4 regions of the Ensifer sp. R-19 genome follow, and region 2 is predicted to be linked to each of the others. Evidence: riboswitches for the same ligand, from Rfam matches in the RefSeq annotation. Region 2 holds a riboswitch; each other region holds the start of a gene.
What was found. Region 2 has a riboswitch for cobalamin ahead of nrdH (glutaredoxin-like protein NrdH). Riboswitches for the same ligand answer to the same signal wherever they lie in the genome.

Region 1 (7,676 bases), on a different replicon from region 2:
CCCGATCCCCGCCGATGCCGGCCTCGTCGTCATCCCCGGGTCGAAATCGACCATCGGCGACCTCATCGATTTTCAGGTGCAAGGCTGGGATCGCGATCTCGAGCGCCATGTGCGCCGCGGCGGCCGTGTCATCGGCATTTGCGGCGGCTACCAGATGCTCGGCCGGCGCGTGACCGATCCTCTCGGTATCGAAGGCGGCGAGCGCGCCGTCGAGGGCCTCGGGCTTCTCGACGTCGAGACCGAGATGGCGCCGGAAAAGACGGTGCGCAACAGCCGCGCCTGGTCGCTGGAGCATGACGTGGCGCTTGAGGGCTACGAGATCCACCTGGGCAAGACGCAAGGGGCCGATTGCGACCGGCCTTCGGTGCGCATCGACAACCGTGCGGATGGCGCGCTTTCTGCCGACGGCCGGGTGATGGGCACCTATCTGCACGGGCTGTTCACGAGCGACGCCTATCGCACAGCACTTTTGCAGAGTTTCGGCATCGAAGGCGGGGCGAGCAACTACCGCCAGTCGGTGGACGCGGCGCTTGACGATGTCGCCGGCGAGCTGGAGGCGGTACTCGACCGGCGCTGGCTGGACGGGCTGCTTGGCAGATAGCCGAAGAAGGGGGCGTCAGCGGAGATCGTCGGGATCCGGGCGACAGAAGGGACCAGCCTCAAACCCCAGCATCTTCCACCGTTCCGCTGTAGAATTCACTGGGAAGAAAGGAGCGCTCAACTACGGCCGCGCGCTCGGAGACAGGTGTTGCAATGCAGGACGAAACCAGACGAGCCCATTGGGACAAAGCCTATCAATCGAAAGGCGAAGCGGGGGTCAGCTGGTTCGAAGATGCGCCCGCCGTTTCGCTCGATCTCATCCGCAGGCACGTGACGATCGCCACCGCGTCGCTGATCGATGTCGGCGGCGGCGCCTCGCGGCTGGTGGATGCGCTGCTCGACGAGGGCATGAAATCAGTTACGGTGCTCGATCTGTCGCCGGCGGCGCTCGATGCCGCCAGGGCAAGGCTCGGGCTGCGGGCCGACGCGGTCCACTGGGTTGCGGCCGATGTGACCGCGTGGCGGCCGGATCGGACCTACGACATCTGGCACGACCGCGCCGCCTTTCATTTCCTGACCAATCCGGACGACCGGGCGGCCTATATCGAACGCCTGACGGCGGCCGTCGTTCCGGGCGGACACGCCGTTATCGCCACCTTCGCGCCCGATGGTCCGGAGCGCTGCAGCGGTCTGCCCGTGGCGCGTTACGACCCGGCGGCGCTGGCCGAAGTGATCGGACCGTCCTTCCGGCTTGTCGAGCATATCATGCACCAGCACACGACGCCGTGGAACTCGACGCAGGCCTTCCAGTTCAGCGTGCTGGAGCGGGTGACGCACTAGGGCCGCAACCGGTTTGGCGCCTGCGTCGCTTCTGCCGTGGCTAGCGCACCTGCGAGAAGGTGAAGGCTCTGTCGCCGTGGTACCAGATGAACTCGTTTTCTCGGGCGCTCAGTCCTCCGGGGTTCCGCGAGACCATCCCACAAAGGTTCGTCGTTTTCAGCCACAGGAAACAAACCTCGTCCTTCTCGAACCGGACCTCGACGTTGCTCATCCTGCCGGCGCCGAGCGAAGCCCAGTCTCCCGTCAAGGTGGCGATGCCCTCGGGCGAAACGACAGCTTCATGTTCCTCGCCCGAATCCAGCATGCGTCCACGCAACCGGTGCCCGAAGAACAACGAACGGAGCTCATCGGCTGGCAGCCTGTCGCGAATGCTGACGTCGGTGTTCATCAGGGTCTCAGGCACGCCCGCCAGGCGCAGTCCCTGATAGAGCTTCTCGCTGGCATGCGGCTGCGCCAGGTCCAGCGGCGGGCGCTCTGAAATGCAGACGGGCGTTCCGCCACGGCTGATGCGAAGCGCGTCGTAGCGGGCGACTGCCGCCTCAGCCTCCGCGCGGTGACCGAGATGTCCGGCGGCAGAGGCAAGGAGAAGGAAAGGACCGTCATCCTGGGGGTTGAGTGCGATACTGCTTTTCGCCGCTGCCGCTGCCGCTTCGAAATCCTCCAGGCTGAACTGCGTCAGGCCGAGGACGTACAGGAAGAAGGACGGGGAGTGCGGATCGAGGCGGATCGCCGTGCGGATATAGGGCAGAGCCTCCGCCGGCCGGCCGGCGGATGTCAGGACGAAGGCCGTCAATGCGTAGCTCCAGGAGTCGCCGGGTTCCAGCGCGATCGCTTCCTTGAGGTCTGCGAGCGCGTCGGCATGCCGCCAGTCCACTTCGGCAAGGAGGGCCGCTGCCTGATAGGCGAGTGCCGTCTTATGTTTCTGCGCCATCCGCAGAAACTGCCGCGCCTTGGCTCGCGCCTCGAAGCGCGTGATGCCCAGCTGATAGTGCCAGCGCCACAGGTAAATGCGCGCATAGGCCATGGCTGCGGCGGCATAGGCACGTCCATAGGCGGGATCGAGCGCAATCGCCTGGTCGAAGTAGGGCAGGGCCTTCGCGAAGTCTTCGGGCGTGGTGCGCCGGTGATGCTCCCAGCCGCGCAGGAACGCATCGAAGGCCGCTGGCACGGCCGTTTCCTTGCGCCCGAAGGCCATCTGCTGGTCAGGGTCCAGCCGCAACGCAAGCGCTTCGGCAATGCCGCGCATCACTTCGTCCTGCAGCGCAAAGGCATCGGTGAGCGATCCGTCGAACTTTCCGGCCCAGACGTGCCCGCCATCAAGGGAATCTATGAGCTGCGCATTGATGCGAAGCTGCTCTCCGGCACGCTGGACGCTGCCTTCAAGCACATATCGGACACCGAGCTCTTCCGACACCTGCCTGGCTGTCACCGATCTCCCCTTGTAGGTGAAGGTCGAGTTGCGCGCGATGACGAACAGGCCGGAGATCTGGGCCAGTTCGGTGACAAGGCCGTCGGTCATGCCATTGGCGAAGAATTCCTGCTTGGGGTCATCGCTGACATTGGCAAAGGGAAGCACGGCGATCGAGGGCTTGTCTGCCTGGCTGAAGTCCACGGCCTGAGCCGGACGGATGTCGGCAGGCGGCTGCCACGGGCGCCACCAGGCGGCACCGACGGCGGCTGCGAATGCAAGGGCAGATGCCGCGGCCAGCGCGGCCCAGCGTCTCCCGCGGTGCGCTTTGGCCTTCGGCTTGCGGGCGTGGGCTTCGTCCAGCCAGAGACGGTAGGTCCGAACCGGTTTTTCGACGTGTTTCAGACGCTGCTCGCCGAGAAAGACGAAACCGACATCGAGGTGCTTCTCGACCTGGTCGTAGGCGGTGCCCGAGATGACGATGCCGCCCGGTTCGGCCAGGCCCTGCAGGCGCTCGGCGATGATGACGCCATCGCCGTGGATGTCGTCGCCCTCGACGATCACGTCGCCAAGATTGATGCCGATGCGGAATTGCAGCCGCCCCGCGTCCACACCGCGACTATCAGATTTGGCGCGCTGCACCTCGACCGCACATCGGACTGCCTCGACGACGCTGTGGAACTCGACCAGCAGGCCGTCGCCCATGGTCTTGATCAGCCGGCCGCGATGCGTCTCGATGCTTTGTTCGAATAGTTCGTGCAGGTCGGCCTGAAAGCGGGCGCAGGTACCCTCCTCGTCGGCCTGGGTAAGCAGCCCATAGCCGCAAACGTCGGCAATCATCACGGCGGCGAGCCTGCGTTCCATGTGCCTACCGGATAAACGAAGCCCCTCGGGTCGGTTGCAGGATGTTTCAGCGACCTTTGCACGTCCATAGGACGCGCGGCGCTGCAGTTTAACGCAACATCTGTAATTGCTAAAATATGTTCGTTCGCGATCTGCCATTCGCCTCATGTCCGGTGCGGCTTCGCGCTCGACAAATCGTCGCGCGACGCAAGTCGGCCGGGGAGGTGTCGCAAGCGTCGATTGACTTTGCGGCGCCCGCTTCCTAATCATCGGATGTTGGATGGTTCCCCCTTGTCGTGGCGATTGGGGGGAATAATTGGGAATGTGACGGATGGACCCAAACCGGGCATCCTTATCGCAGCCGACCCCGCGACTGTAGAACGGTCAGGGTTCGCCATCGGGCTCAAATTCAGAGCTGCCAGCCGGTTGCATGGGGCAATCGAGGCAGTGCGGAATCGAGCCGGAAAAGCCACTGGCGTGGCATCGTGATCAGCCGGGTTGGACGCCTCTTCTTCTACGAATCGTCCGCCTTTCATGATGTCGCCCACAGCACCCATGCGTCGGAGACGACGCGCAAAGGTTCGCTGTGGCACTGGAAAGCGCCGGGAAGGTGAGGCGGGCCGCTCGGGTCCTCACATCGGAACCTCGTCCATTCGGGGCGAGGCGATGTGGGGCCCGTGACGCCGTGAGCCAGGAGACCTGCCACCCGACATGGGCATTCCGCCCGAGGAGACGTGTCGTCTCCAACGCCATCACGGAGGTTGTTTTGGCTCTCAGATACTTTCCCGAACGCGCCGCCGGCGCGTCGCACGGCTGTTGCCATCTGCCGCTGACCTTGGCGCGGTCACGATGAGCAATCCCAGCGCCGGACCGGTCCTGGTCCTCGGCGGCGCCCGTTCCGGCAAGTCCAGCTTTTCCGAGAAGCTCGTCGGAACGTCCGGCCTTACCAAACATTATGTCGCCACCGGCCGCGCCTGGGACGACGAAATGCGTGCGCGCATCGATCATCACAGGACGCGCCGTGGCGAAGGCTGGACGACGCATGAGGAGCCGGTCGATCTCGTCGGCATTCTGCGGCGCATCGACGACCCCACCCATGTCGTTTTGATCGACTGCCTGACGCTGTGGGTCACCAATCTCATGCTCGAAGAGCGCGACATCGAGGCGGAGTTCGCCTCGCTTGTTGCCTACCTGCCGCAGGCGCAGGCGCGCCTCGTGTTCGTTTCCAACGAAGTCGGCCTCGGCATTGTGCCCGAGAACCGCATGGCCCGCGAGTTTCGCGACCATGCCGGCCGGCTTCACCAGATCGTTGCGGAGAAATCCGCTGAAGTTTACTTTGTCGCGGCCGGTTTGCCGCTGAAAATGAAGGGTTGAATAATGACCACTGCGAGAACCAGCCACGGCAAGATCCCGGCGACCGTCATCACCGGCTTCCTCGGCGCCGGCAAGACGACGATGATCCGCAATCTGCTGCAGAACGCCGACGGCAAACGCATCGCGCTGATCATCAACGAGTTCGGCGATCTCGGCGTCGACGGCGACGTCTTGAAGGGCTGCGGTGCGGAGGCCTGCAGCGAGGACGACATCATCGAACTTACCAATGGCTGCATCTGCTGCACCGTGGCCGATGATTTCATCCCGACCATGACCAAGCTGCTCGAGCGCGAAAACCGCCCGGACCATATCATCATCGAGACCTCGGGCCTGGCTTTGCCGCAGCCGCTGATCGCCGCCTTCAACTGGCCGGATATCCGCAGTGAAGTCACCGTCGATGGCGTCGTCACCGTGGTCGACAGCGCTGCCGTTGCCGCCGGCCGCTTTGCCGACGACCATGACAAGGTCGATGCGCTGCGCGTCGAGGACGACAATCTCGACCATGAAAGCCCGATCGAGGAACTGTTCGAGGATCAGCTGACCGCTGCCGACCTGATCGTGCTCAACAAGACCGATCTGATCGACGCGTCCGGCCTCAAGGCGGTACGCGACGAGGTTTCCTCGCGCACCAGCCGCAAGCCGACCATGATCGAGGCGAAGAACGGCGAGGTGGCCGCCGCCATCCTGCTCGGCCTCGGCGTCGGCACCGAAAGCGATATCGCCAACCGCAAGTCGCACCACGAGATGGAGCATGAAGCGGGCGAGGAGCACGACCATGACGAGTTCGACAGCTTCGTCGTCGAGCTCGGCGCCATCGCCGATCCGGCCGCCTTCATCGATCGCCTCAAGGGCGTCATCGCCGAGCACGACGTGCTGCGCCTCAAGGGTTTTGCCGATGTGCCCGGCAAGCCGATGCGCCTGCTGATCCAGGCCGTCGGTGCCCGCATCGACCAGTATTACGACCGGGCCTGGGCGGCCGGCGAAAAGCGCGGCACGCGCCTCGTCGTCATCGGCCTGCACGACATGGACGAGGCGGCGGTGCGCGCTGCGATTGCTGCGCTCGTCTGATCGTTCATTGAATGAAATGATCTAACGCATTGAAATAACGCAATTCCGGACGGAAGCCGCTTCACGCGTTTCCGTTCGGAATTGCCCGAACGGACAAGATCATGCATCTGCTTCTCGCCCAGAAAGGAACGATCGCCGACGGCAACGAGGCGATCGACCTTGGGCAAACGCCGGCCGACATCCTGTTCCTGTCTGCCGCCGACACCGAGCTCTCCTCGATCGCCGCCGCCCACGGCCGGCGTGACGGTGGCCTGAGCCTGCGCATTGCGAGCCTCATGAACCTGATGCACCCGATGTCGGTCGATACCTATGTCGAGCGCACGGCACGTCATGCGAAGCTGATCGTCGTCCGGCCGCTCGGTGGCGCCAGCTATTTCCGCTATCTGCTCGAAGCCTTGCATGCGGCGGCCGTCGCTCACCGTTTCCAGATCGCGGTGCTGCCGGGCGACGACAAGCCGGACCCGGGCCTTGAACCGTTTTCTACGGTTGAGGCCGATGACCGCCAGCGGCTCTGGGCCTATTTCAACGAGGGCGGCGCCGACAATGCCGGCCTGTTCCTCGACTATGCCGAGGCGCTGGTTTCAGGCGCCGAGAAACCGCAGCCGGCCAAGCCTTTGCTGAAAGCCGGCATCTGGTGGCCGGGGCGGGGCGTGATCGGGGTTTCGGATTGGTTGAGTGTTGTGGGGGCTGGAGCCCCCGCATGCGCAAATCCCACCATCGCCATCTGCTTCTACCGCGCCCTCGTCCAGAGCGGCGAGACGCGGCCGGTCGAAGCGCTGATCGATGCGCTGAAGGTGCAAGGGGTTCGGGCACTGCCGGTCTTCGTCTCCAGCCTCAAGGATGCGGTCTCCGTCGGCACGCTGCAATCGATCTTTTCCGAAGCCCCACCCGACGTGGTGATGAATGCCACCGGCTTTGCCGTTTCTTCGCCCGGCGCCGATCGTCAGCCGACGGTGCTGGAATCAACCGGCGCGCCGGTGCTGCAGGTGATCTTCTCCGGCTCATCACGGCAGCAATGGGAGACATCGCCGCAGGGGCTGATGGCGCGCGATCTGGCGATGAACGTGGCGCTACCGGAGGTCGATGGCCGCATCCTTGCGCGCGCCGTCTCGTTCAAGGCGGCGTCGATCTACGATGCGAAAGTCGAGGCTAACATTGTCGGGCATGAGCCGCTCGAAGATCGGGTGCGTTTTGCCGCCAGCCTTGCCGTCAACTGGGCGAAGTTGCGTCGCACCGAACCCGCCGACCGGCGGATCGCCATCGTCATGGCCAATTATCCGAACCGCGACGGGCGCCTCGGCAATGGCGTCGGTCTCGACACACCGGCCGGCACCGTCGAAGTGCTGCGTGCCATGACGGCAGAAGGCTATGCGGTGGGCGACGTCCCGGAGGATGGCGACGCGCTGATGCGTTACCTGATGGCCGGGCCGACCAATGCGGCAGGCCGTGATCGTGAAATTAGAGAAACAATTTCGCTCAGCGATTACAACGCCTTCTTTGATTCGCTTCCGAAACAGATTCAGGATGAAGTTGGCGGCCGTTGGGGCGCGCCCGAGGCCGATCCGTTCTTCCAAGACGGCGGCTTCGCGCTGCCGCTCGCCCG
Region 2 (7,676 bases):
CCTTTGCGCTGACGATGGTCACGATGTTCATCGTCATGAGCCTCGGCTTCAACCAGTTGCCCGTCATGGCCGCCTTCCTGTTCGTCGGCTACGGCGTGCTCGGGCTGGTGATCCCGACCTCGGCGGTGCTGGCGCTTGAGGATCACGGCGAAATCGCCGGCACCGCATCGGCGCTGATGGGCACGCTGCATTTCGTCACCGCCGCCGTCGCGATGATCATCGCGAGCGTCTTCTTCGATGGAACCGCTCTGCCGATGACCGGTGCCATCGCGGCTTGCGCGCTTGCCGCCTTCCTGCTGACGCAGGCAACGATCGGCCGCAGCCGTGTGGTCGCGGCGGAATAACCACACCCCTTTGATGCGCGGAGCCGCCCAAAGACATCATGTCCTCGGGCGGTTCTTCATGTTCCCGCAGGTGCCTGGGGTTCCTCAGAAATCCCAGTCCTCGTCTTCGGTCGCGACCGCCTTGCCTATGACATAGGACGAGCCCGAGCCGGAGAAGAAGTCGTGGTTCTCGTCGGCGTTGGGTGAGAGCGCGGAGAGAATGGCGGGGTTGACCTTGCAGGCTTCTGCCGGGAACAGCGCCTCGTAACCGAGGTTCATCAGGGCCTTGTTGGCGTTGTAGTGCAGGAACTTCTTCACGTCCTCGGTAAGCCCGACGCCGTCATAAAGGGCTTCCGTATATTTCGCCTCGTTGTCGTAGAGTTCGAGCAGCAGGTCGAAGGCGAAGTCCTTGATTTCCTGCCGGCGTTCCTCGGTCAGCCTCTCCAGGCCGCGCTGGAACTTGTAGCCGATATAGTAGCCGTGCACCGCCTCGTCACGGATGATCAGCCGGATCATATCGGCGGTGTTCGTGAGCTTGGCGCGGCTCGACCAGTACATCGGCAGATAGAAACCGGAATAGAACAGGAAACTTTCGAGGAAGACGCTGGCGACCTTCTTCTTGAGCGGATCGGCGGAGGCATACTGCTCCATGATCAGCGCCGACTTCTTCTGCAGAAACTCGTTTTCCTCCGACCAGCGATAGGCGTCGTCGACATCGGGCGTCGGGCACAGCGTCGAGAAGATCGAGGAATAGGAGCGCGCGTGCACCGCTTCCATGAAGGAGATGTTGGAAAGCACCGCCTCCTCGTGCGGAGTGATGGCATCCTCCATCAGCTTGACGGCGCCGACGCCGTTCTGGATCGTGTCGAGCAGCGTGAGGCCGGTGAAGACGCGGATGGTGAGCTTCTGCTCCTCCGGCTTCAGGGTCGCCCAGGAGGGGATGTCGTTGGAGAGCGGCACCTTCTCCGGCAGCCAAAAATTGCCGGTAAGCCGGTTCCAGACCTCCAGATCCTTGTCGTCCTCGATGCGGTTCCAGTTGATGGCGCGGATGCGGTTTGCTGGCTTGGTGTGCATGTTCATTTCGTTGTCCTCTCGGGCGTGGACGCCCCTCATCCGCCTGCCGGCACCTTCTCCCCGCTTGCGGGGAGAAGGTGTATGCCGCGCCATCTCGCATAATCTGGGCCGTCAGTGTGGCAGGTACCCTCTCCCCGCAGGCGGGGAGAGGGTTAGGGTGAGGGGCACTTAATGGGAACGCGGCGCTACAACGCGCAGGAAACGCAGCCCTGGACCTGCGTGCCCTCAAGCGCCATCTGGCGAAGGCGGATGTAGTAGATCGTCTTGATGCCCTTCTTCCAGGCGTGGATCTGCGCGCGGTTTATGTCGCGCGTCGTCGCCGTGTCGCGGAAGAACAGGGTCAGCGACAGGCCCTGGTCGACATGCTGGGTCGCAGCCGCATAGGTGTCGATGATCTTCTCCGGCCCGATCTCGTAGGCGTCCTGGTAATATTCGAGGTTGTCGTTGGTCATGAAGGCGGCCGGATAGTAGACGCGGCCAATCTTGCCTTCCTTGCGGATCTCGATCTTCGAGACGATCGGGTGGATCGAGGAGGTCGAGTGGTTGATGTAGGAGATCGAGCCCGTCGGCGGCACCGCCTGGAGGTTCTGGTTGTAGAGGCCGCCTTGCGTGACCGCCTGTTTCAGTTCCAGCCAATCGTCCTGCGTCGGGATGCGGATGCCGGCCGCTTCGAACAGGCCCTTCACCTTCTCCGTCGCCGGCAGCCATTCGGCTTCGGTGTATTTGTCGAAATATTCGCCTGACGCGTATTTCGAGTTCTCGAAGCCCTTGAAGGTCACGCCCTTCTCGACCGCCAGCCGGTTGGATGCGCGGATGGCGTGATAGGTCACCGTGTAGAAATAGATGTTGGTGAAATCGATGCCTTCCTCGGAGCCGTAGAAGACGCGCTCGCGGGCGAGGTAGCCGTGCAGATTCATCTGGCCAAGGCCGATCGCGTGGCTGTCGTCATTGCCCTTCTCGATCGAAGGCACGGAAGAGATGTGGCTCATTTCGGAGACGGCGGTGAGCGCGCGGATCGAGGTCTCGATCGTCTGGCCGAAATCCGGACTGTCCATCGCCGCGGCAATGTTCAGCGAGCCGAGATTACAAGAGATATCCTTGCCCATCTTTGCGTAGGAGAGGTCGTCGTTGAATTCGCTCGCCTCGCTCACCTGCAGGATTTCCGAGCAGAGGTTGCTCATGGTGATGCGCCCGGCGATCGGGTTCGCCCGGTTCACCGTGTCCTCGAACATGATGTAGGGGTATCCGCTCTCGAACTGGATTTCGGCAATGATCTGGAAGAAATCGCGCGCCTTGATCTTCCGCTTGCGGATACGAGCATCCTCGACCATCTCGCGGTACTTCTCCGTCACCGAAATTTCGGTCAGCGGCACGCCGTAGACGCGCTCCACGTCATAGGGCGAGAACAGATACATGTCCTCGTTGTTGCGGGCGAGCTCGAAGGTGATGTCCGGGATGACGACGCCGAGCGACAGCGTCTTGATGCGGATCTTTTCGTCGGCATTTTCCCGCTTGGTATCGAGGAAGCGCATGATGTCCGGGTGGTGGGCATGCAGATAAACAGCACCTGCCCCTTGGCGGGCGCCAAGCTGGTTGGCATAGGAGAAGCTGTCTTCAAGCAGTTTCATGACAGGGATGATGCCGGAGGACTGGTTCTCGATCTGCTTGATCGGCGCGCCCATCTCTCTGATGTTGGTGAGCGACAGCGCCACGCCACCGCCGCGCTTGGAGAGCTGCAATGCGGAATTGATCGCGCGGCCGATGCTCTCCATGTTGTCCTCGACCCGCAGCAGGAAGCAGGAGACGAGCTCGCCGCGTTGCTTTTTACCGGCATTGAGGAAGGTCGGCGTCGCCGGCTGGAAACGCCCGGAAATGATCTCATCGACGAGATCGCGGGCAAGTCCCTCGTTGCCGCGCGCCAGTGTCATGGCCACCATGCAGACGCGATCCTCGTAGCGCTCCAGGTAGCGCTTTCCGTCAAAGGTCTTCAGCGTATAGGACGTGTAGTATTTGAACGCGCCGAGGAAGGTCGGGAAGCGGAACTTCTTCCCATAGGCGTGGTCGTAGAGATCGCGGACGAAGTTGAAGGAATACTGGTCGAGAACCTGCTGCTCGTAGTAGCCCTCGGTCACCAGATAATCGAGCTTCTCCCTGAGGTTATGGAAGAAGACCGTGTTCTGGTTGACGTGCTGGAGGAAGTATTGTTTCGCCGCCAGCCGGTCTTTGTCGAGCTGGATCCGTCCCTCTTCATCATAGAGGTTCAGCATTGCGTTCAGCGCATGATAGTCCAGCGCCGCTTCCGTCGCCTTCAGGGGGCGTTCGAGTGTTGAGACGTCCAAAATCGTTCCATCCCGTTTCTGACATTGGCGACGTCCTCCTCTGTTCCGAGAAGCTCGAACCGGTAGAGGTAGGGCACCTGGCACTTGGCCGCGATGACGTCGCCGGCGATCCCGTAGGTCGCGCCGAAATTGCTGTTGCCCGCAGCAATGACGCCGCGGATGTGAGAGCGGTTGCCCGCATCGTTGAGGAAGCGGATGACCTGTTTCGGCACCGCACCCCGGCCGTCATCGCCGCAATAGGTGGGCACGACCAACACGAAAGGCTCGGAAACCGTAAGTGAAGCCTTACTTTCTTTGAGCGGTATGCGCGCTGCGCGAAGGCCGAGCTTTTCGACGAAGCGATGGGTGTTTTCCGAGCGGCTGGAAAAATAGACGATCAGGCCCACCGCCCGTCTCCTCTAGGAAAGCGCGCTGATCTTGTCGGGGCGAAAACCCGCCCAGTGTTCGGGGCCGGCGACGACGACGGGAAGCTGCATGTAGCCGAGGCCCTTGACCGTTTCGAGCGCGTCTTGGTCGATGGAGATATCAATGACCTCGTAGTTGACGCCCTGGCGATCGAGCGCTCGGTAGGTCGCGGTGCATTGGACGCAGGCGGGCTTGCTGTAGACGGTAACGTTCATTTCTTCCTCGTTTGGTCGGCTGGATGAGAGCATGAGAAGGCGCACGGACACGCAGCCGCGATCCGGCGAAATGCAGGGCTGTCATGGCTGTGGCTCGCTCGGATCTGGACGCCCGGGCATGCCTCTTCGTCAGCTGCGCGGGAAACCGCGCCTCTTGATTGGCGAGCGATAGAATTTCAATGACGCGGACATGACTTCACCCCGAAGCTTTCGACAGGCTGCCGGGGAGATGTCGAGACGATCAGGCAGGCTCATCCTGCCGCACGACAGCGCCGTGCGTCCTATCAGACGCGCAAAGATCGCTGTAGCACTTCGATTTGCTGCATGTTTTTATCCTTAAATCGGCGACGATTTAAGGAAACATGCAGTAGACTCAACCCCTCCGGACACCCGCCCGTGGACGTTTGTTGCTCGAGGCAGGTCTCCTGGCTCACGGGTCTCAGCTTCCATCCCGACCTTCCCGAGGCCTCATGCCTCAGTGGTCCAATTCCGGACAGTCGCTCGCCGTCTACAGTTGCGGGGGCAGCTACGGCATAGCCTAGCGAAAACTCGCCGACGCACCGTATTCCCGTCTTAGCTCTCAATCCCTGCGAATCGAGAGAACCTCGAACACTAGATATAGTAGTTCATCGCAAATCTGCGTCAATAGGTTCGAGGTGCCCGAAGCCGGGGTGAGATCGCCGTGTGGATAACAAGGAGTAAACGGCGGGAGGCGGCGAAACCTGTGGGTGAAGAACTTCTCGGCTTTGAGCCCCGCGCTCGCTCCGTTGCGATCACTTGCGAAGGGGCTTCGGCACGCCGCTTTTAGAAACGCCACGCCGGATCTCTCCCGAATTCGGTCCGCGGGCTGGGAAGGTGGCAGATCACGATAACTGCGCTGTGTCTTGCCTCTGCGCTCCGTCAATCGCAGAGCGACATGCTTATGTCTTTGTTTTCTCCGGGCTGGGCTCGAGGCGAAGCCCTTGCCATTTGCGGCGCGTCGCCGCAATCCCGCTCCGGCGAGGGCGGTGACCTGCGCGGATCGTCGTCCTTCGGCCAATGCCAAGGATCGGCACCATCGCCGACGCGCGCCCGGATGGTCTCCTGATCTCGCGTCAGCCCGATATCCTTCAGCTGGAATTCGCTGAACGTATCGATGGCGATGATTGGGTTGAGTGCGTTGCCGGCCCAGTTCAGGGCATGAAGGATCGTTGATCGCACTGCGCTAAGCATTGCTATCCTCTTTGTTTTTGCTGTTGTGTTCACGAAAAAAGTGAGGATTTTTGCTGCTTCGCGCAAAGCGATTTCTCGCATGCTGGCATAAAGAATGCTTATCTCAGGGCCATGAGCAAGATTCCTCCCATGAGTGCCGTGCGCGCCTTCGAAGCGGCCGCCAGACATCTGAGCTTCACCCGCGCCGCCGACGAGCTCGGCATGACGCAGGCGGCGGTCAGCTACCAGATCCGGCTGTTGGAGGAGCGCATCGGCACGCCGCTCTTCGTTCGTCTTCCGCGCGAGGTTCGGCTGACGGCGGCCGGGCGGCAGCTGGCGCCGAAGGTGACGGAAGCGATCGACCTTCTCGGGGCGGCCTTCTCGGAGATTGCCGACAAGACCGAACACCACCTGCACATTTCCGTGCTGCCGACCGTCGTGTCGAGCTGGCTCGGCCAGCGGCTCGCCTCGTTCCAGACGGCCCATCCGAACATCAGCATCCGGGTGCACATGTCGACCGAGCTGATCGACTTCAAGCGTGACGCCATCGATCTCGTGGTGCGCAGCGGCAACGGCGACTGGCCCGGCAACGACGTGTTCCCGCTTTTCCCTATCGATTACATGCCGGTCTGCACGCCGTCTTTCATGGAGAAGCACCAGCTCAGGCATCCCTCGGACGTCCTGCGTGTACGGCGCTTCGGCAACGCCAGCTGGTGGCGGCGATGGATGATCGAAACCGGGGTGGAGCCACCGGCGAGCAACGGTACCGAACTGATCTTCGACGTCCAGGCGATGGACGTCACGACGACTTTGAACGACCATGGCATCGCGATTGCCGTTTCAACCTTCCTGATGGACGAACTGAAGAGCGGCAGGCTCATCCGGCCCTTCGACCATGTGGTAAGAGATGGTCGCGCCTATTGGCTGGTCTATCCGCAGAGCAGCAGGCGGCAGAAAAAGATCCAGGCTTTTCGCGATTGGATTATTGCCGAGGCCGACGCATCGAATGCGCTGCTGGCGACAGTCGTGGGCGATTCCAGGTCGGCATCACCTCAAGCCGGGGTTGGAGCGAGCGCGCTCATGAAACCTGAATAGGGCTTGCTGAGCGGCGACGCATAGGCCCCGCGCTTGCTGGTCATAAGTCCCTGTGACACGAGTGCTTCCGCCTGCTTGACCGCGGCCGAAACGCCGTCGATGACAGGGACGTCATAGTCCGCTTGGAGCGCCCGGGCGAGATCGGCCATGCCGGCGCAGCCGAGCACGATCGCTTCTGCGCCATCCTGATTGAGCGCCAGCTCGATCTCGCGCCGGAGTTTGGCGAGCGCGTCTGATGCCTTGTCCTCCAGTTCGAGCACCGGGATGTTGGCGGCGCGGACCCTTGCCCGGTCGCCCATGCCGTAATGCCGGACGAGATTCTCGATCAGCACCCGTGACCGTTCGAGCGTGGTGACCACGGTGAAACGTTGCGCCAGCATGGCAGCGGTCGCGACGGCGGATTCGCAGAGCCCCACCACCGGTATGCGGGCGAGCGCACGGGCCGCCTCGAGGCCGGTGTCGTCGAAGCAGGCGATGACCGCGGCATCGGCGCCTGCGGCCTCGCCGTCGCGGATTTCGGCGAGCAGGCCCGGCAGGGCGACGGCGCCGTCATAATGCCCCTCGATCGAGGCCGGTCCCGATCTGGAGGTGCGCGCGAGAATTTCCGTGGCAGGGTTGGCGACAGTCCGAGCGGCCGCGGCTGCCTTGGCCGTCATCGACGCGGTGGTGTTGGGATTGATGATCAGGATGCGCATCTAGCCTAGCTCAGCTTTGCCTGGCGGCGTCGCAAGGTCAGAATGACTGCGAGCGCGACGAGGATGATGGTGAAGGAGAAGAGGGTGGTGACCGTGCCGAGCGCATAGAGCACCGGCGTCGTCACATTCGTAGTCATGCCGTAGATCTCGAGTGGCAGAGTGTTGTAGCTGCCCGAAGTCATCAGCGTGCGGGCGAATTCGTCGTAGGAGAGCGTGAAGCCGAAGAGGCCGACGCCGATCAGGCTTGGCGCGATCATCGGCAGGAGAACGTGCTGGAAGGTCTGCCAGGACGTCGCCCCGAGATCGCGCGCCGCTTCTTCGTAGGCCGGTGAGAACCGG
Region 3 (7,676 bases), on a different replicon from region 2:
ATATGCTGACTGCCAGTGTCGGCGGCGGTGTCTGTGGCCATGTCGGCCAGTGGAGGCGTGGTGGTCAAGGACATGAATCGATCCGCGAAATAACGGCTCATCTTATCGCCGGGCGAAGCGAAGGGAAACGACAATCTGACGCGCATGGGTTGCGCGCCGACAACTGCATGTTTCCTTAAATCGTACCCGATTTAAGGACGAAACATGCAGCGTTTCAAAGTGCTAGGGCGACCATTGCGCGTCTGATAAGACGCGCGGCGCTGTAGGGGCGGCGAGGGGCTATTTGTCGAGTTCGGGATAGACGCGGTCGAGGAAGCCGGGCCTGAGCTTCTCGCCGATCAGGCAGTCGGATGCCGGAAGGGCATCGGCCAGGCGGACGGTGGGCGGCGGCGGCAGGCCGCTGACCTCGAGCACCAGCTTCTGGCGAATTGCGATCGAAAAATCCTCCGGCTCGTGCACCGGCAGCACGAAGGACCCGGGACCGCCGATGACGCATTCGGCGTAATACTGGTCGAGCGGGCCGGTCGAGACCGAGGGGCGGATGAGGATCGCAAGCCCGTTGATGGTGATGCCGCGGGCGACTGCCGTCTCGCGGGCGGGAATGACCGGCGGGCCGATATTGTTCGGGCCGTCGCCGGAAACGTCGATGACCCGGCGTATGCCGTTGAAGGCGTTCGAATCGATCAGCACCGTACCGTAGGTGATCGCGTTCGAGATCGACGTGCCGCGCCGGGTGCCGACCGGTCGCGCCTCGATCAGCTTGGCAAAGGCATCGGCGTCGGCGGCGGTTGAGATCACTTGCCAGGCGACGACGGAGGATTCGTTAACCGTTCCGGCCCATTCGAAATAGCCGATGGCGATCTTGCCCAGTTGCCCGCTTGCGACCGCATCGAGGAAATCGCGGTGCCGGAGCGCCTCCACGTAACCGGCGCGCTGGATGCGTGCCTCGTCCAGATCCATCGAGCCGGACATGTCGACGGCCAGGATCAGTTCGACATCGACATCCGTCGACGCGGCGGTCGATGGGCTCGGGCCACCACTCAATGAGAGGATCAACGCCAACACGCTCAACATCGCTTCAACCAGTCATTGCGCGCGGTCAGATTAGAAGAATGTAACACAGGATTGGATTTCGGCGACTATTTGGGTGTAGCTGGCCTTCAACAAAGAGTGATTTGCCGGCGTTAGCCCAGAAGTACTTGTGACTGGGGCCAGGGTCCGGAAGGGCGGAATGCTGAAACAGACGGAAAATGCCGAGCTATTTCAAACCGATGGTCTGCAGAAGGCGGCGTTCGGATACTTCCTCGATCACGCCGATCCGGCCACCGGATTGATCGCGGACACGTCGCTGCCGGGCGCGCCGTCGAGTATTGCGGCGACCGGTTTCGGCCTTTCCTGTTATCCCATCGGCGTCGAGCGCGGGTGGATTTCGCGCCGCGAGGCGATCGGGCGGGTGTTGACCACGCTGCGCTTCCTGGCCGAGAGCCCGCAGTCGCGCGACCAGCGGGCGAGCGGCTATCGCGGCTTCTACTATCACTTTCTCGATATGCGGACTGGCGAGCGCACCTGGCGCAGCGAACTCTCGACCGTCGACACGGCGCTGCTGATCGCCGGATGCCTGACCGCCTCAGCCTACTTCTCCGGCGAGGACACGGGGGAATGCGAGATCCGCACGCTCGCCGAAGAGCTCTATGCTCGCGTGGATTGGCGCTGGGCGTTGAACCGCAGTGACACACTGACGATGGGCTGGCGCCCGCCCGGCCGGTTCCTGAAGCATCGCTGGCGCGGGTACAGCGAGGCGCTGCTGCTCTATGTGCTGGCGCTCGGGGCGCCCGATCATGCGATCGAGCCGGAGCACTACGCCGCCTTTACGGAGGGTTACGACTGGATCGCGGCTGACGGCGGGCCCCATCTCCATGCGGTGCCGCTGTTCATCCACCTGTTCCCGCAGGCCTGGCTTGACCTTCGCGGTCTCGGCGATCGGCCGATGCGCGAAAGGGGGACGGATTACTTCGAGAATACCCGGCGCGCCATCGCGCTGCAGCGCGACCATGCGTGGCGAAATCCCGGTGGCTTCGCCGGCTATGGCGAACGCCTCTGGGGGATCAGTGCCTGCCATGCGCCACGCGGCCGGCTGCGCCTCAAGGACGGACGCTGGCAGCGGCTTTTGGGCTACGTCAACCGCGGCGCACCCTTCGGTCCGGATGACGGCACGCTCGTGCCCTGGGCTGCAGCGGCCTGTCTGCCTTTCGATCCGGATGCGTCCCTATCGGCCCTCGGCCATGTCGCGGCCGGCTATCCCGGGCTTCTGAAGGAAGGGCGCTTTCCGGGCGGGTTCAATCCGAGCCTTGCAGGCGAGGGGCCTGCGGGTTGGATCGACGAGCGTGTCGTCGGCCTTGACCAGGGGCTCGTCGTGATGATGATCGAGAATTGGCGGAGCGGCTTCGTCTGGGAGCTGACACGCAGCCTGCCGGCGATCCGGCGCGGTCTTGAGCGCGCGGGATATGAGGGCGGCTGGCTGGCGACGGAGACGGCATGAATTCGAGAAATCACCAGCGGATGGCGCGGACGGTCGAGGGATATCCGCCGCAGGCGCTGGCAGTGGTCGAGCGGTTGCACGCGCAGTTCCCCGACGCCGGTGTCTCGCTCGGGCCGGCGGACAGTGCCTTCAGCGCACCGGCCGCCTTCTGGGCCGCTGGTGGGACCGGGATCGAGCAGAGCCTTGCCTATCAGGACTTTTTCGCAATCGGCATGACGGACCGGATTCGGGCGGCACATCTGATCGCCTTCTACAGCCGCCAGCTGAGTGTGGTTCTCGGCGCGCTCTATCTTGGCGCGGGTCTTCAGGCGCAGATCGCCGGGCTTCGCTTCGAAGAGTGGACCCGCCTTCACCAAGATCGGGAAGTTGCCGGCAAGCGTTATCATTTCCGCCTCGGTGTGGCGGAAGGGCCGCAGCATGCCGAAGGCATCAGCGCTTTCGAGCGCGGCTTCACGGCCCATCTGGCGCCGGTCATCGCGGTCCTGAAAAAGCGCACCGGGCTTTCTTCCGGGGCGCAGTGGCGGCTGGCAGCGGATTCCCTTGCCGGAGCGTTCCTGGAGATCGGTCGCGCGATCGGTGACGAGGCGCGCGGCATGGCCGAGGCGCTTGCGATCGTCAAGCGGCGGGGCTCGCGGTTGTTCTCGGAAGAGCTCTGCTACGAGGAGATCTCCGCGGTCGATCCGGCAAGCGGCGCGCAACTGTCGCGCCAATATCGGATCCGTTGCGGCTGTTGCCTCTACTTCCAAACGGAGGGTGGCAGCTTCTGCGATACCTGCGTCCTGCTGGAGCCGGACGATCGCCGCGCGCGGCTGGCCGCGCATCTCATGCAAAACGGCGGGGCCTGAACCCCGCCGTCGTTTGTTCAGGTGCCCATGGGGGGGCGTGATCGGCCGGATCAGTTTGCTCTCGCGAAACGCTCGTTGATGAAGCCGGAGACGACGCCAAGCACGATCCAGAAGGCGAGCGTGGTGGCGAGTGCGGCAACCGCAAACTCGGCGCCGAGCACGGCCGGAACGTTGCTCGTAATATCGACCGGCTGCGGCGCGCCGTAGACGTGCGGCGCGGCGATCAACGCGAGGCCGACGACCTTGGACACGATTTCTTCGCGCAGGACGACGAGATAGAGACCGACTGCGGAGAGGGCGACGGTCGCCAGCCACCAGGTTTGGCGGTCGCCGAGTTCGGCGGCCGGGAAACCCGGCAGTTCCGGCGGCAGGCCGATTGCCGGCAGCATGTGCACGGCAAGCCAGCCGCAGGCGCCCCAGAGCGCGCCGTTCCTAAGCGTGATCGGGTAGCCGATCACCAGGCTGACGCCGGCCAGGAGCAGGCCGAAGCCGGAGCCGGTGACGAGGTTGGCAATGAGTGTGCCGGAGAACCGGCTCATACCGAACATGATGCCGCCTTCCTCGTGTTCGCCCTCATGCGCATAGGCTGGCGTGATCGGCGACAGGGCATCGAGCATGGCGGAAAGCGGTGAGACCGCCTTCAGCGACGAATGCTGGTCATGGCCCTCGGCGGCGGGTTGCGTCGTTCCAGGCTGTGCAGCGGGCTGTTCGGTTGCGGCCGGAGCCTCGCCTTCGAATTCCTCCGCATGCAGGATCAGCGGGGTTACCCGAAATTCCTGGGCGCCGGTCATGAAGACACCGGCAATCAGTCCAGCCACGATCGCGGCCAGAAGCGTTCTGACAATCATCTTGAAGTCCCTCGATAACGGCAAAAGCCACGCGCTGCGGCGTGGTTTGCAAGCCTTCCCGTTCTGCCATGCGGATGGCCGTTGCGCGCCGGACGAAACCGGCATGCACAAACACCGACATCCGGCACAGGCCGGATGCGTTCATGTCCGCAGACACTTCGATGCGGAACGTGAGTTACGTTCCGGAACATCGTCTTAGTGGCAGGGGAAGCCGTAGGAGTGGCGGGTGTCGTGCGCGGTGTCGTGCAGCACGGCCGAATTGGCAAGGCCGGCACCGAAGACGAGGAATGCGCCGATGAAAAGCGCGATGACGCCAGCGGTCAGACGATCGCTGAGGGAGAGCGGAATGCTCGAAACAGTAGACGTAGCCATGACAACCTCCGTGATGGCATCGGGAAATTCCCGGTGTGGGCCCTATGCCCGTATCGAGTGGCAGGTTTCCTGGCTCACGGCGCTGGGCGGGAAGCCCTGGATCAGCCTCGCCTTCCCAGATCGACCACCCTCTCGTGGTCTCTTCCAGTGGCTTCTTCCGGATCGCTCCGGAATGGCAGATCGACGTCGCTCTACAGTCGCGGGGTCGGCCGTGATGTGAATGCCCAGCATGGGTCCATCCGTCACGTTCCCGTTTACTCCCGAAACACGTTCGTGTCCCGGGAACCAATCGATCTCTGATGATTAGGATCGCACCCCTAATATGTCAATTGGACTTGCGCCGCCGCCCGGTCCATCCGCGACAAAATCGCGGATGATCATGCGTTTATAGGCCTCGACGATGCGGTCGCCCTCGGCGCGATCGACCGACACCGCAAGCCGCATGGTGCAATCGCCGAGATGCATGATCAGGAAAGCGGCACTGTCGATGGTTTCGCGCGGGGTTTCGGGCACAAGCCGGGCCCAGACATCGGCAAGCAGTTTTCCGCCGGCGCGGCTTTGCAGAAGATCGATCTCGCGCAGCGCCTTGTCGGCCTGCATTGCCGACCAGATGTCGCGCATGACGGGCTCGGCCAGAAACATGTCGTAGTAGATGTCGAACAGCACGCAGAAGGCGTCGCGCAGTTCTGCGAGCGATGTGACCTTGGCAAGCTCGGCCGCGATGCACTCGTTGCACACGGCATTGTAGCGCTCGGCCAGCGTGCGCACGATCGCCGCCTTGTCGGGGAAGTACTGGTAGAGCGATCCGATCGAAATTCCAGCCTTTTCAGCAACTTCGCTCATGCGCATGGCGTCGCTGCCCTTTTCCTGAATGAGCGCCGTCGCGCAGGCTAGGATCTGTTCGACGCGCTCGCGGCTGCGTTTCTGGCTGGGTGTCCGGCGCAGGGCGGTTTCGTCTTCGGCGGGAACCGCGGATGGGCTTGTTTCTGAAATCATGAGTGATGCTCACATTTTGGCTTGACTCTTAAAATACGAGGATTTATCACATTTGCAAATGTGAGAGATGCTCATGTTTGTTGATGAACCTTAGGAGGAAACGATGTCTCAGAAAGTCACACTGGTTTTGGGCGGTACCGGCAAGACGGGGCGGCGGGTGGCTGAGCGCCTTCAAGAGCGGGGTGTTGCGGTGCGCATCGGCGCCCGCTCGGCATCACCGTCCTTTGACTGGACGGACGAGGCGACCTGGGCGCCTGTGCTCGAAAATGTCGATCGCATCTATGTCTGCTACCAGCCCGATCTGGCGGTGCCCGGCTCTGTTGAGACCATCCGCAAGTTCGCAAGCCTTGCCGTGGGCGCCGGCATCAGGCGGCTGGTGCTCTTGTCGGGGCGCGGCGAGGACGAGGCGGAAGCGGCCGAGCGCGAATTGCAGGCCTCCGGCGCTGACTGGACGATCGTTCGGGGGAGCTGGTTCTTCGAAAACTTCAACGAAGGCTTCCTGGCCGAGGGGGTCTCAAGCGGTTCGGTCTTCCTGCCCGTGGATACAGTCACCGAGCCTTTCGTCAGCTGCGACGACATCGCTGACGTCGCGGTTGAAGCGCTTCTCGACGATGATCATGTCGGCAAGGTCTATTCTCTGACCGGCCCGCGGCTGATGACCTTTGCTGAAGCCGTGGCCGAGATCGCTGCCGCGGCCAAACGCCCGATCTCCTATCAGGCCGTGCCGGTTGGCGACTTCGCCGCGCAATTGCAGGCTGACGGTGTGCCTGATGACTATGTCGAACTCATCCGCTATCTCTTCACCTCGGTGCTCGACGGGCGCAATTCGAGTGTGACGTCTGACGTCGAGCGCGTGCTTGGGCGGCGGCCGCGCGACTTTGCAACCTACGCCCGCGAGACCGCAGCAACTGGTGTCTGGAGTATTGCCGCATGATCCCGCTGATCCCCGCTCTGGCGTTTGCCGCCGCGATCGGTTCCGGCCTGATGGCCGGGTTGTTCTTCATCTTTTCGGTCTGCATCATGCAAGCCTTGTCGCGGCTGCCGCCGGAGCAGGGGATCGCCGCGATGAACGCCATCAACGTCGTCATCCAGAACCCGATCTTCCTCAGCGCCTTCATGGGCACGGCGCTGCTTGGCCTGGCGCTGATTGTCGTCGCGTTCATTTCGGGCGGCGAGGGCCGATGGCTGCTGGCCGCGGGCGGCCTGGTCTATGTCGTCGGCGTGCTTCTGGTGACGATCGTCTTCAACGTGCCGATGAACGACGCGCTTGCGGCCGCTGCACCCGGGCAGGCCGCGACCGATCTGTGGCTTGGGCGCTATCTCACCGATTGGGTCTGGTGGAACCACGTGCGCACCTTCGCCTCGATCGGTTCGCTGGCGCTCTTCATCCTCGGTTTCGCCCGCACGTGACAAAAAGCACCGGCAAGGCGGTCAATCCTTGCCGGTGCACCCTTCTGAGGTCTCGTCACCTCGGGCGGTCAGCGCTTGGGGATGCGCGCGTCGTACTGCTGTTCAAGCTCAGCAAACTTGCTCCAGAAGGCTGCAGGCTGCTCTCCTTCCAAAAGGTCGCGCAACAGGTCGAGATGCACGTGCCAGCCGGCGGAGAAGCTCGTCATGATGCCGCGGTTGGCGATCCGGGTATGGGTGACGATCAGCAGCACCTTGTCGCCGCGCGGGCTGAGTTCGAAGCGGACCTCGGAGGGCGTATCCGTGCCTTCGTCCCAGCTATAGGCGAGCAGGCGCGGTGGCTCCCAGGCGAGCACATGCCCGTGCTTGCGAACCTCGCCGGCGTGATCGGCGTATTTTTTCGGCGGTCGATCATCCTCTGTCGTCAGTCCCGAATGGCGGAAGACGTGTTCGACCGCTGCACCCTCGGAAGAGCCGATCGTTCCCGATGCCATCCAGAGCCGGCGCTTGTTTTCCTCTGTCAGATAGGACCAGACCCGCTCGATCGGGCCGGGAAGCAGGCGTTCGATGCGCACCGCATCGGGGGCGATGACGCGGCCGTAGTCGGCGCTGGCAAAGGCTGTGGCAGGCGATGTCATGGCTTTTCCTCCGTATCGTTTTGAACAGTTG
Region 4 (7,676 bases), on a different replicon from region 2:
CCTCGGGGTTTTCCAGCGCCTTGATGTCATCGTCGGTGAACTGGAAGCGGTCTTCCTGCTCGGCGCTGACATTGATGGTCTTCAGCGTGTAATCCTCGAGCTGCGGCATCTCGAGATAGGGCGTGAAGATCGGCGTTCCGAGCGCGATCGTGTCGCCGGCGTTGAGGATGCGGGCGTTCTTCAAGGCCTTGAAGATGTAGCACATGGCGGCGGTGCCGCCTTCGACCGGGTAGAGGTCGAATTTCACGCTTGGCCGGTGGCCGGCGCACATCGCCCACATCAGATATTCGTGGGTGATGATCTCGTTGTGATGCAGCGCCCGATCGGGGACCGGATAGTTGTCGCCGATGATCGAGTCGGTCAGCTCATGCACGAATCCATCCGGGTCGAAGCCGAAGGTGTTGATGGCATAGGCGACGGCGTCACCGAGGGTTTTGGCGGCCGGGACGCCTTCGTCTTCCTCGTCCACGGTTTCCGTGCTTTGAAGCTGTTTCTTGATCCACTTCTGGAACCGCGCATGCGCTCCGTCCTGGGGCGGCATGCCGGCGACACCCGCCTTCGGATCGTAGTAGGCGCGTTTCGCCTCCGTCAGGGCGAACTGGCCGAGCAGGAAGAAGGCTTCGCGGGCCCGCGTTGCCGTCCAGTTCGGGTTGCCGCGGCCGGCATTGAGGAAGGCCTTGGCGGATTTCTGCGAGCTCGTCTTGGCGAGCTTGATCAGTTCGTCCTTGATCTCGAACGGGCTGAGATCGGAAATGCTGTCGTAGAATTTTCTGTCCAACATGATCCACACTCCCTGTGATCTATGAAATTGGAACAATGGTCTCGGTTCTGCCTGCCCGCCTCAGGCAAGCATGATGACGATGACGAGGCCGAAGATGGTGAGCAGCGTGTTGCCGATGGCGTAGGGCATGCCGTAGCCGAGTGCCGGCACCTTGCTCTTGGCCGCCTCCTGGATCATGCCGAGTGCGGCCGTCGTGGTTCTGACGCCGGCGCAGGCGCCAAACAGGATCGCCGGGTGGAACTTGAAGACATAGTGGCCGATGAGCACCGAGGCGATCATCGGGATGGAGGTTGCAACGACTCCCCAGATGAACAGCGAAATGCCAACCTCCTGGAGGCCTGCGACGAAGCCCGGTCCGGCGCCGATACCGACCACGGCGATGAAGATGTTGAGGCCGAGCGTGTTCAACAGCCACAGCGCCGGCGACGGGATGCGGCCGAAGGCGGGGTAGGTGGTGCGCAGCCAGCCGAGCACGAGACCGGCAAGCAGGGCGCCGCCTGACGTGGATAGCCCGATCGGAATACCGCCGATCGTTATCGTCAGCGCCCCGATCATCGCGCCGATGAACAGACCCCAGCCGAGGAAGGCGATGTCGGTGGTTTCGACCGGGCGATCGGCAAAGCCGAGAGCCTTGATCGCCGCTTCGACGTGCCTCCTGGCGCCGCCGATGGTGACGATGTCGCCACGCTCGACGGTCGTGCCGGGAAGGACCGGGATCTCGACCAGCGAGCGCACGATCTTGCGGGCATAGACGCCGCGCGCCCAATCCATCGTGCTGACTTCGGCGAGTGTCTTTCCGGCCAGCGCCTTGCTGGTCACGTAGACGTCGACGATCTCGGCCTCCGCGTTCAGAAGCTCCTTGTCCTCGACCTCCGTCAGCTTGCTGTCCAGGTTTTCGACGAGCAGGGCGCGCCTGCCCGAGAAGGCGACGACGTCGCCCGGCTGCAGCACGGTGTTGCCATCCGCTTCGATGATCCGATCGCCTCTTCGCAGGCGCTCGACGAAGACGCGAATGCCGGGAAGCAGGTTCTTGACCGGCGTTCCGGTTAGCCCGCTTGCTTCGTCGATCCGATAGGCCCGAAGGCCGAAATCATGATAGGCGCGGGTGATGCCGGGTTCGCTGCTCTCGGTGCCGCCGCCGAGCTTGGCCTCATACTCCTTGCAGGCCGCCGGAAGATCGATGCCGAGAAGTTTTGGGCCAAGCTGGGCGAGGATGATGGCAGAGCCGATCGTGCCCCAGATGTAGGTGACCGCATAGGCAATCGGAATCTGGTCGGCAAAGGTCTTGGCCTGCTCCGGCGTCAGCCCGAGCGAATTGATCTGGTCCGTGGCAACGCCGATCGCAGCCGAGATCGTCTGCGACCCGGCATACATGCCGGCGCCGTAGCCAAGCGGAAGCCCGGCGATCAGCGCGCAGAGATAGGGAACGATGAGGCACAGCACCAGGACAGACAGCGCAAAGGCAATCTGCTTCGGCCCATCGGTGCTCAAGCCGCGCACGAATTGCGGGCCGACACCGTAGCCGACGGCGAACAGGAAGATCAGGAACAAGGTGGACTTCAGATCACCGGAAACCTGGATGCCCAGCTGCCCGATGAGGACGCCCGCCAGGAGCGTGGCGGTGACGTTTCCGAGATTGAACCCCGCGACCTTGATGGGTCCGATCAGGAAACCGATGCCGAGGGCGAGGAAGACAGCGACCGGAGGATAGGTCCGAAGCGTCTCGACGAAGAAGTCAATTGGATTCACTGCCATCCCCTTTAGAAAGTTGCGTTGCCATCACTTCATTTCGGGACCTGCGCGGCTAAGTTGATTTTATCGGTGGCTTGTCGATGCCCAATCCTAGCTTTGGCAATTGTCGCTTCGGCTGCTGATTTTCTCAACGGCCTTGGGGTTACGTGAGCGTAACGTACGTTAAATTTCCGGCTTTTGCGCGCAGTGGGGGCTGATGAGCGCTGCGCGGCACCGGTCCGAAAGCGTCGGGCCGGGCGGTCGTGCGAAGGCAAGTTCGAGAGGGTGGCGGCGCGCCGGTCGCGATGAAGGTACACGGTCCCACCACGGCGGATTTCGCCGGCTATTCAACTCTGACGTTGTATTTTTATGTTATCGCATAACGGATGGACATGACGAAACGCCGCATGTCGATGGACCCGGAGCACATGCCCCGCAGTTGCTTCATCCGCGCGCCGCGAAGCTTGAAGTGACGGGGGCGCTCATCCGTTCGTTTCACGAGCAAGGCCGGCAATTGCGGCCAGTCTTGCGCTCCGCTTCAGATGGCGACGCCTTCGAGTGCTATGATCCGTGTCCTGGCACAGCGCTCACGGATCGTCTTCAGGCGCTGATACTCCGGCGATTGGTACCAGGAGAGCAAGGCTTGCATGTCCGGGAACTCGAGGATGACGAGCCGGTGCGGTTCCCAGTCGCCTTCAAGCACCCGGGTTGCGCCACCGCGGCCGAGATAGCGCCCGCCATAGCGGGCCTCCGTCGCCGGCACCTCTCTTTTGTATTCCTCGAAGGTCGCTGCATCGGTGATATCGACATCGGCGATCAAATAGGCAGCCATGGCAGAGCTCCTTTCCCGACAAGCCAAGGAGCAAGGATACGCCGGTCGTCGCCGTCAGGCGAGACTCTCGCCCGCGGCGGCCGGCAGGGTGACTTAGGATCATTACCTTGTTGGTTGTTGTTATGTTATGTTATAACAGTCAGTACATGACGAAACGCCGCATGTTGATAGATCCCGGCCGCCCGACCCCATCGGTTGTATCCGCTGCCGATTCATGCGAGGAAGAGCGCGATGGTGCTGCGTCCGCGACAATGCGGAGGCGGCTGAAAAGGGAACACGGAACGGACGACCCTGACGGGACCGAAACCGTGGCTGCCCCCGCAACTGTGAGCGGACAGCGCATTCACACCATGTCACTGGCCAATGGCCGGGAAGACGTGGATGCGCCGCGACCCGCGAGCCAGGAGACCTGCCATCGAACCGATCAACCACAACGGACGGGGTGTTCCGATGGAAAAGAACTGGCTTTCGCGCGACGGTCATCCGTCATCCTGCCGCTTCGCCATCTCTTGCCGTCAGTCCGGCGGAGAGAGAAAATGGCTGAGCCGACTTCCCGACAGCATAAGATAACGGTCTGCACCGATTGCCGTTTTACCGGCGGCCCCTGCATGCCGGGCGCCGAGCTGATAAAGCGTCTTAACCGCAGCATTGCCGCCCTCGGCGCGCCGCTCGATCGTGATTTCTCGATTGCCGGCACGGTCTGCATGGCGGCATGCACGCGCCCCTGCACCATCGCCTTCCAGGCGACGGGCAAGGCGACCTATCTCTTTGGCGACATTTCGCCGGAAGAGGACATCGACGATCTCGTCCGCTTTGCCGCCACCTATGTGGAGCGCGGCGACGGCATGACGCGGGCTGCCGAACGGCCGCGCGGGCTGAAGGGCAAGACGCTCGCCCGCATCCCGGCGGCCATGCTCGTCTCCGAAGACGTTGCGGGCCATTTCCAATGAGCGCGACACGCATGCGCTCAAGCGCGTTTGGTGCGTCGGGGATGGACGCGTGGCGCTGCCGGGGTGGGATCAGACCATGACCTGCACCGCAACAGGAGCCGCCCTTCGCGTTAAGGGGCTTTGCTGGGGGCCGCGCCCGGGGCTGACCCTGGTCGACGACATGGACTTCGCGATCGAGGCGGGCAGCCGGCTTGCGATCCTCGGGCCGAACGGGGCCGGCAAGACCTCGCTCTTACGCTGCCTTTACCGGGCGGTGCAGCCGAATGCGGGCCGCATCGAGGTCGACGGCGTCGACCTGTGGTCGATTTCGGCGCGCGAAGCGGCGAAAACGATCGCCGTCGTGCTTCAGGAAATGCCCGGCGATTTTCCCTTCAGCGTGCGCGACGTGGTGATGATGGGCCGCATCCCGCGGCGGGAGGGGCTCAACGGCTGGACGGACACCGACCGCGAGCGGGTGCAGCATGCACTCTCCCATCTCGATCTCGCCCATCTGGCCGGCCGCCAGTTCTCGACGCTCTCGGGCGGCGAGAAACAGCGGGTGCTGATTGCCCGGGCGCTTGCCCAGGAGCCGCGCATCATCATCCTCGATGAGCCGACCAACCATCTCGACATCCGCCACCAGCTCGAAATCCTCGAGCTGTTGCAGACGTTGAAGCTGACGATCGTATCGACGCTGCACGACATCAATCTCGCCGCCGAATTCGCGACTGACGTGGCGATCGTGACGGCGGGGCGGCTCATCGCCTTTGGCACACCCGACGCGGTGCTGAGCCCGCGGGCGCTGTCCTCCGCCTTCGGTGTCACCGCCACCGCCCACAGCACCGCCGTTGCCGGCACCGCCCGTTTCTCCTTTTCACTTCCTCGACAGGGATCCATTTCATGAAGATCAACATTGCCTCCTCTGCCTTCCTGTTTCTCATCGCCCCTGCTGTGCCGGCGCTCGCCTATCCGGTTACCGTCAAGAGCTGCAACCGCGAGGTGACCTTCGATGCTGCGCCGAAGCGGGCGATCGCCAACGACGTCAATCTGATCGAGATGATGCTGGCGCTGAAGCTGCAGGACCACATGGTCGGCTACACCGGCGTTTCCGGCTGGAAGACGCTGGATGAAAAGCTGCGCGAAGGTGTGAAGGAACTGCCGGAGCTTGCGGAGAAATATCCGACCAAGGAAGTGCTCCTCAACGCCGACGCCGATTTCTTCTTCGCCGGCTGGAACTACGGCATGAAGGTCGGCGGCGAGGTGACGCCCGAGACCTTGGCGCCGTTCAAGATCGGCGTCTACGAACTGACCGAATCCTGCATCCATGTCATGGCCAGGGAAAAGCCTACGATGGACGACATGTTCGTCGATCTCCTCAACCTCGGCCGCATCTTCGGGGTCGAGGATCGCGCCGAGGCGCTGGTCGACGGCTACCGCCGCCAACTGGCCGCGATCACCGAGGCAAATGCCGGCCGTGAAAAGCCGACGCGCGTCTTCGTCTATGATTCCGGCGAGGAAAAGCCCTTCACATCAGGCCGCTTCGGCATCCCGACGGCGATGATCGAGGCGGCCGGTGGCGCCAACATCATGGACGACGTCGACAAGAGCTGGGTGGAGGTCTCCTGGGAGCCGGTGATCGATCGCAATCCGGAGGTCGTGGTGATCGTCAACTACGGCGAGGTGAAAGCCGAGGACAAGATCGCCTTCATGAAGAACAATCCGGCCTTCGCCACTATCGATGCGGTGAAAAACGACCGCTTCGTGGTGCTCGATTATGTCGAGGCGACGCCGGGGCCGCGCAACATCGACGCCATCGCCCGGCTCGCCAAGGTCTTTCACGGCGAGGGCCTGTAACCGATGCTGGCTGAGGATACGTCGCCTGGTCCCGCTGCCGTTTCGCGGGTTGTTCCCGTTCGGGTGATCCGCGGCGGGGTCGGGGTGTTTGCGGCGTTGCTGCTGCTTCTCCTGACCGTGACCGCGGGCGTGTCGCTCGGCTCGGCGCCGATCCCGGTCACCACCGTCTGGTCGATCGTCGCAAGCAAGCTCGCGCCCGGCAGCGTCGAGGCCTTCTGGTCGGCGGGGCGCGAAAGCATCGTCTGGGACGTGCGCCTGCCGCGGGTCATGCTGGCGGGGCTTGTCGGCGCCGGATTGGCGCTGACAGGCGCCGTGCTGCAATCGGTCACGCGCAATCCGCTTGCCGATCCGCATCTGCTCGGCGTCTCCTCGGGCGGCGCGCTCGGGGCGATCGTCGCACTGCTCCACACCGGAATGATCCTCGGTCTTCTCACGGTGCCGCTCTTTGCCTTTGGCGGCGCGCTGCTGGCAACCGTGCTGGTCGCTTTCGTTTCCCGCGCTCTAGGCACCAGTGCCGATCGCCTGGTGCTTGCCGGCGTCGCCGTCGCCTTCGTGCTGACGTCGATCGGCAATCTCATGATCTTCCTGGGGGATCCGCGGGCGACGCACACGGTGATCTTCTGGATGCTCGGCGGCCTGGGTCTCGCGCAATGGCCGCATCTCATCTATCCGGCGCTCGTGCTGTCAGTCTCGCTCGGCTGGCTGGTCGTCCGATCGCGGGAAATCAACGCGCTTGCCATGGGCGACGAGACGGCGATGACGCTCGGCATTCCCGTGCGCCGCTTCCGTCTGACGCTCTTCGTCGTCACCGCGCTCCTGACCGGGGTCATGGTGGCCTTTTCCGGAGCGATCGGCTTCGTCGGGCTGATGGTGCCGCATTTCGTGCGGCTCTTTGCCGGCAGCGACAATGTCCGGGTCATCCCGTTTTCGGCCTTCTTTGGCGCCTTGACGCTGATCATGGCCGACCTCGTGGCCCGCGTCATCATGGCGCCGGAGGACATGCCGATCGGCGTCGTTACCGGCATTGTCGGCGGCATCGCCTTTGTTGCCATCCTCACGCGGCGCGCGTAAGGCGTGCATCGACATTGGGCATGCATGGAAATGGGCCGGTCCGCGCCTATGTCTTAGCGCATGTCTCCTTGAATCGAACTCGATTTAAGGACAAAGACATGCAGAAAATCAAAGTGCTACAGCGACCATTGCGCGTCTGATAAGACGCGCGGCGCTGTAGCGCATGCATGGCTGCCCGATCAGGCCTCGAAAGGGGCAGGACCGGCAGAAGAGCGGTGCGAGGGAGCAAATGACGAACGAAGTTGAAATCTGCACGCCGGATGACGTTTTGAGCTTCTGGTTCGGCGAGCTCACCTATGACGACTGGTTCACGATGAGCGGCGAACTGGATAAGGCCTGCATTCGTCGTTTCCAGGCATCGCACCTGGCGCTTGCCCGCGGGGTCAGCGAGATCTGGCGCGCAACGCCGGAGAACCGGCTGGCGGCGATCATCCTGCTCGACCAGATGCCGCGCAACATGTATCGCGGCACGCCGCTT

Region 1: another riboswitch for cobalamin. It lies ahead of cobU (bifunctional adenosylcobinamide kinase/adenosylcobinamide-phosphate guanylyltransferase); the one in region 2 lies ahead of nrdH (glutaredoxin-like protein NrdH).
Region 3: another riboswitch for cobalamin. It lies ahead of ACN9MO_RS11945 (CbtB domain-containing protein); the one in region 2 lies ahead of nrdH (glutaredoxin-like protein NrdH).
Region 4: another riboswitch for cobalamin. It lies ahead of ACN9MO_RS09480 (DUF1636 family protein); the one in region 2 lies ahead of nrdH (glutaredoxin-like protein NrdH).

Annotation. Positions count from the first base shown of each region.
Region 1 covers NZ_CP184569.1:1,857,038-1,864,713, reverse strand. Annotated here, with positions in the region: gene ACN9MO_RS09040 (cobyric acid synthase) at 1-601, shown strand, start outside; gene ACN9MO_RS09035 (class I SAM-dependent methyltransferase) at 754-1,380, shown strand; gene ACN9MO_RS09030 (adenylate/guanylate cyclase domain-containing protein) at 1,421-3,652, opposite strand; cobalamin riboswitch at 3,896-4,044, shown strand; gene cobU (bifunctional adenosylcobinamide kinase/adenosylcobinamide-phosphate guanylyltransferase) at 4,481-5,005, shown strand; gene cobW (cobalamin biosynthesis protein CobW) at 5,009-6,073, shown strand; gene cobN (cobaltochelatase subunit CobN) at 6,175-7,676, shown strand, end outside.
Region 2 covers NZ_CP184570.1:2,058,172-2,065,847, forward strand. Annotated here, with positions in the region: gene ACN9MO_RS28755 (multidrug effflux MFS transporter) at 1-344, shown strand, start outside; gene nrdF (class 1b ribonucleoside-diphosphate reductase subunit beta) at 429-1,403, opposite strand; gene nrdE (class 1b ribonucleoside-diphosphate reductase subunit alpha) at 1,583-3,736, opposite strand; gene nrdI (class Ib ribonucleoside-diphosphate reductase assembly flavoprotein NrdI) at 3,706-4,122, opposite strand; gene nrdH (glutaredoxin-like protein NrdH) at 4,135-4,356, opposite strand; cobalamin riboswitch at 4,755-4,979, opposite strand; gene ACN9MO_RS28780 (hypothetical protein) at 5,257-5,736, opposite strand; gene ACN9MO_RS28785 (LysR substrate-binding domain-containing protein) at 5,698-6,642, shown strand; gene ACN9MO_RS28790 (aspartate/glutamate racemase family protein) at 6,600-7,337, opposite strand; gene ACN9MO_RS28795 (ABC transporter permease) at 7,343-7,676, opposite strand, start outside.
Region 3 covers NZ_CP184569.1:2,435,185-2,442,860, reverse strand. Annotated here, with positions in the region: gene ACN9MO_RS11970 (GntR family transcriptional regulator) at 1-74, opposite strand, end outside; gene ACN9MO_RS11965 (DUF1194 domain-containing protein) at 280-1,074, opposite strand; gene ACN9MO_RS11960 (glucoamylase family protein) at 1,232-2,539, shown strand; gene ACN9MO_RS11955 ((2Fe-2S)-binding protein) at 2,536-3,384, shown strand; gene ACN9MO_RS11950 (CbtA family protein) at 3,435-4,232, opposite strand; gene ACN9MO_RS11945 (CbtB domain-containing protein) at 4,428-4,604, opposite strand; cobalamin riboswitch at 4,647-4,909, opposite strand; gene ACN9MO_RS11940 (TetR family transcriptional regulator) at 4,908-5,600, opposite strand; gene ACN9MO_RS11935 (NAD(P)H-binding protein) at 5,704-6,534, shown strand; gene ACN9MO_RS11930 (DUF1772 domain-containing protein) at 6,531-7,010, shown strand; gene ACN9MO_RS11925 (SRPBCC family protein) at 7,079-7,645, opposite strand; gene ACN9MO_RS11920 (ArsR/SmtB family transcription factor) at 7,642-7,676, opposite strand, start outside.
Region 4 covers NZ_CP184569.1:1,939,133-1,946,808, reverse strand. Annotated here, with positions in the region: gene ACN9MO_RS09495 (bifunctional aspartate transaminase/aspartate 4-decarboxylase) at 1-781, opposite strand, end outside; gene aspT (aspartate-alanine antiporter) at 842-2,530, opposite strand; gene ACN9MO_RS09485 (DUF1330 domain-containing protein) at 3,051-3,344, opposite strand; cobalamin riboswitch at 3,560-3,775, shown strand; gene ACN9MO_RS09480 (DUF1636 family protein) at 3,881-4,294, shown strand; gene ACN9MO_RS09475 (ABC transporter ATP-binding protein) at 4,371-5,177, shown strand; gene ACN9MO_RS09470 (ABC transporter substrate-binding protein) at 5,174-6,127, shown strand; gene ACN9MO_RS09465 (FecCD family ABC transporter permease) at 6,131-7,198, shown strand; gene ACN9MO_RS09460 (DUF924 family protein) at 7,428-7,676, shown strand, end outside.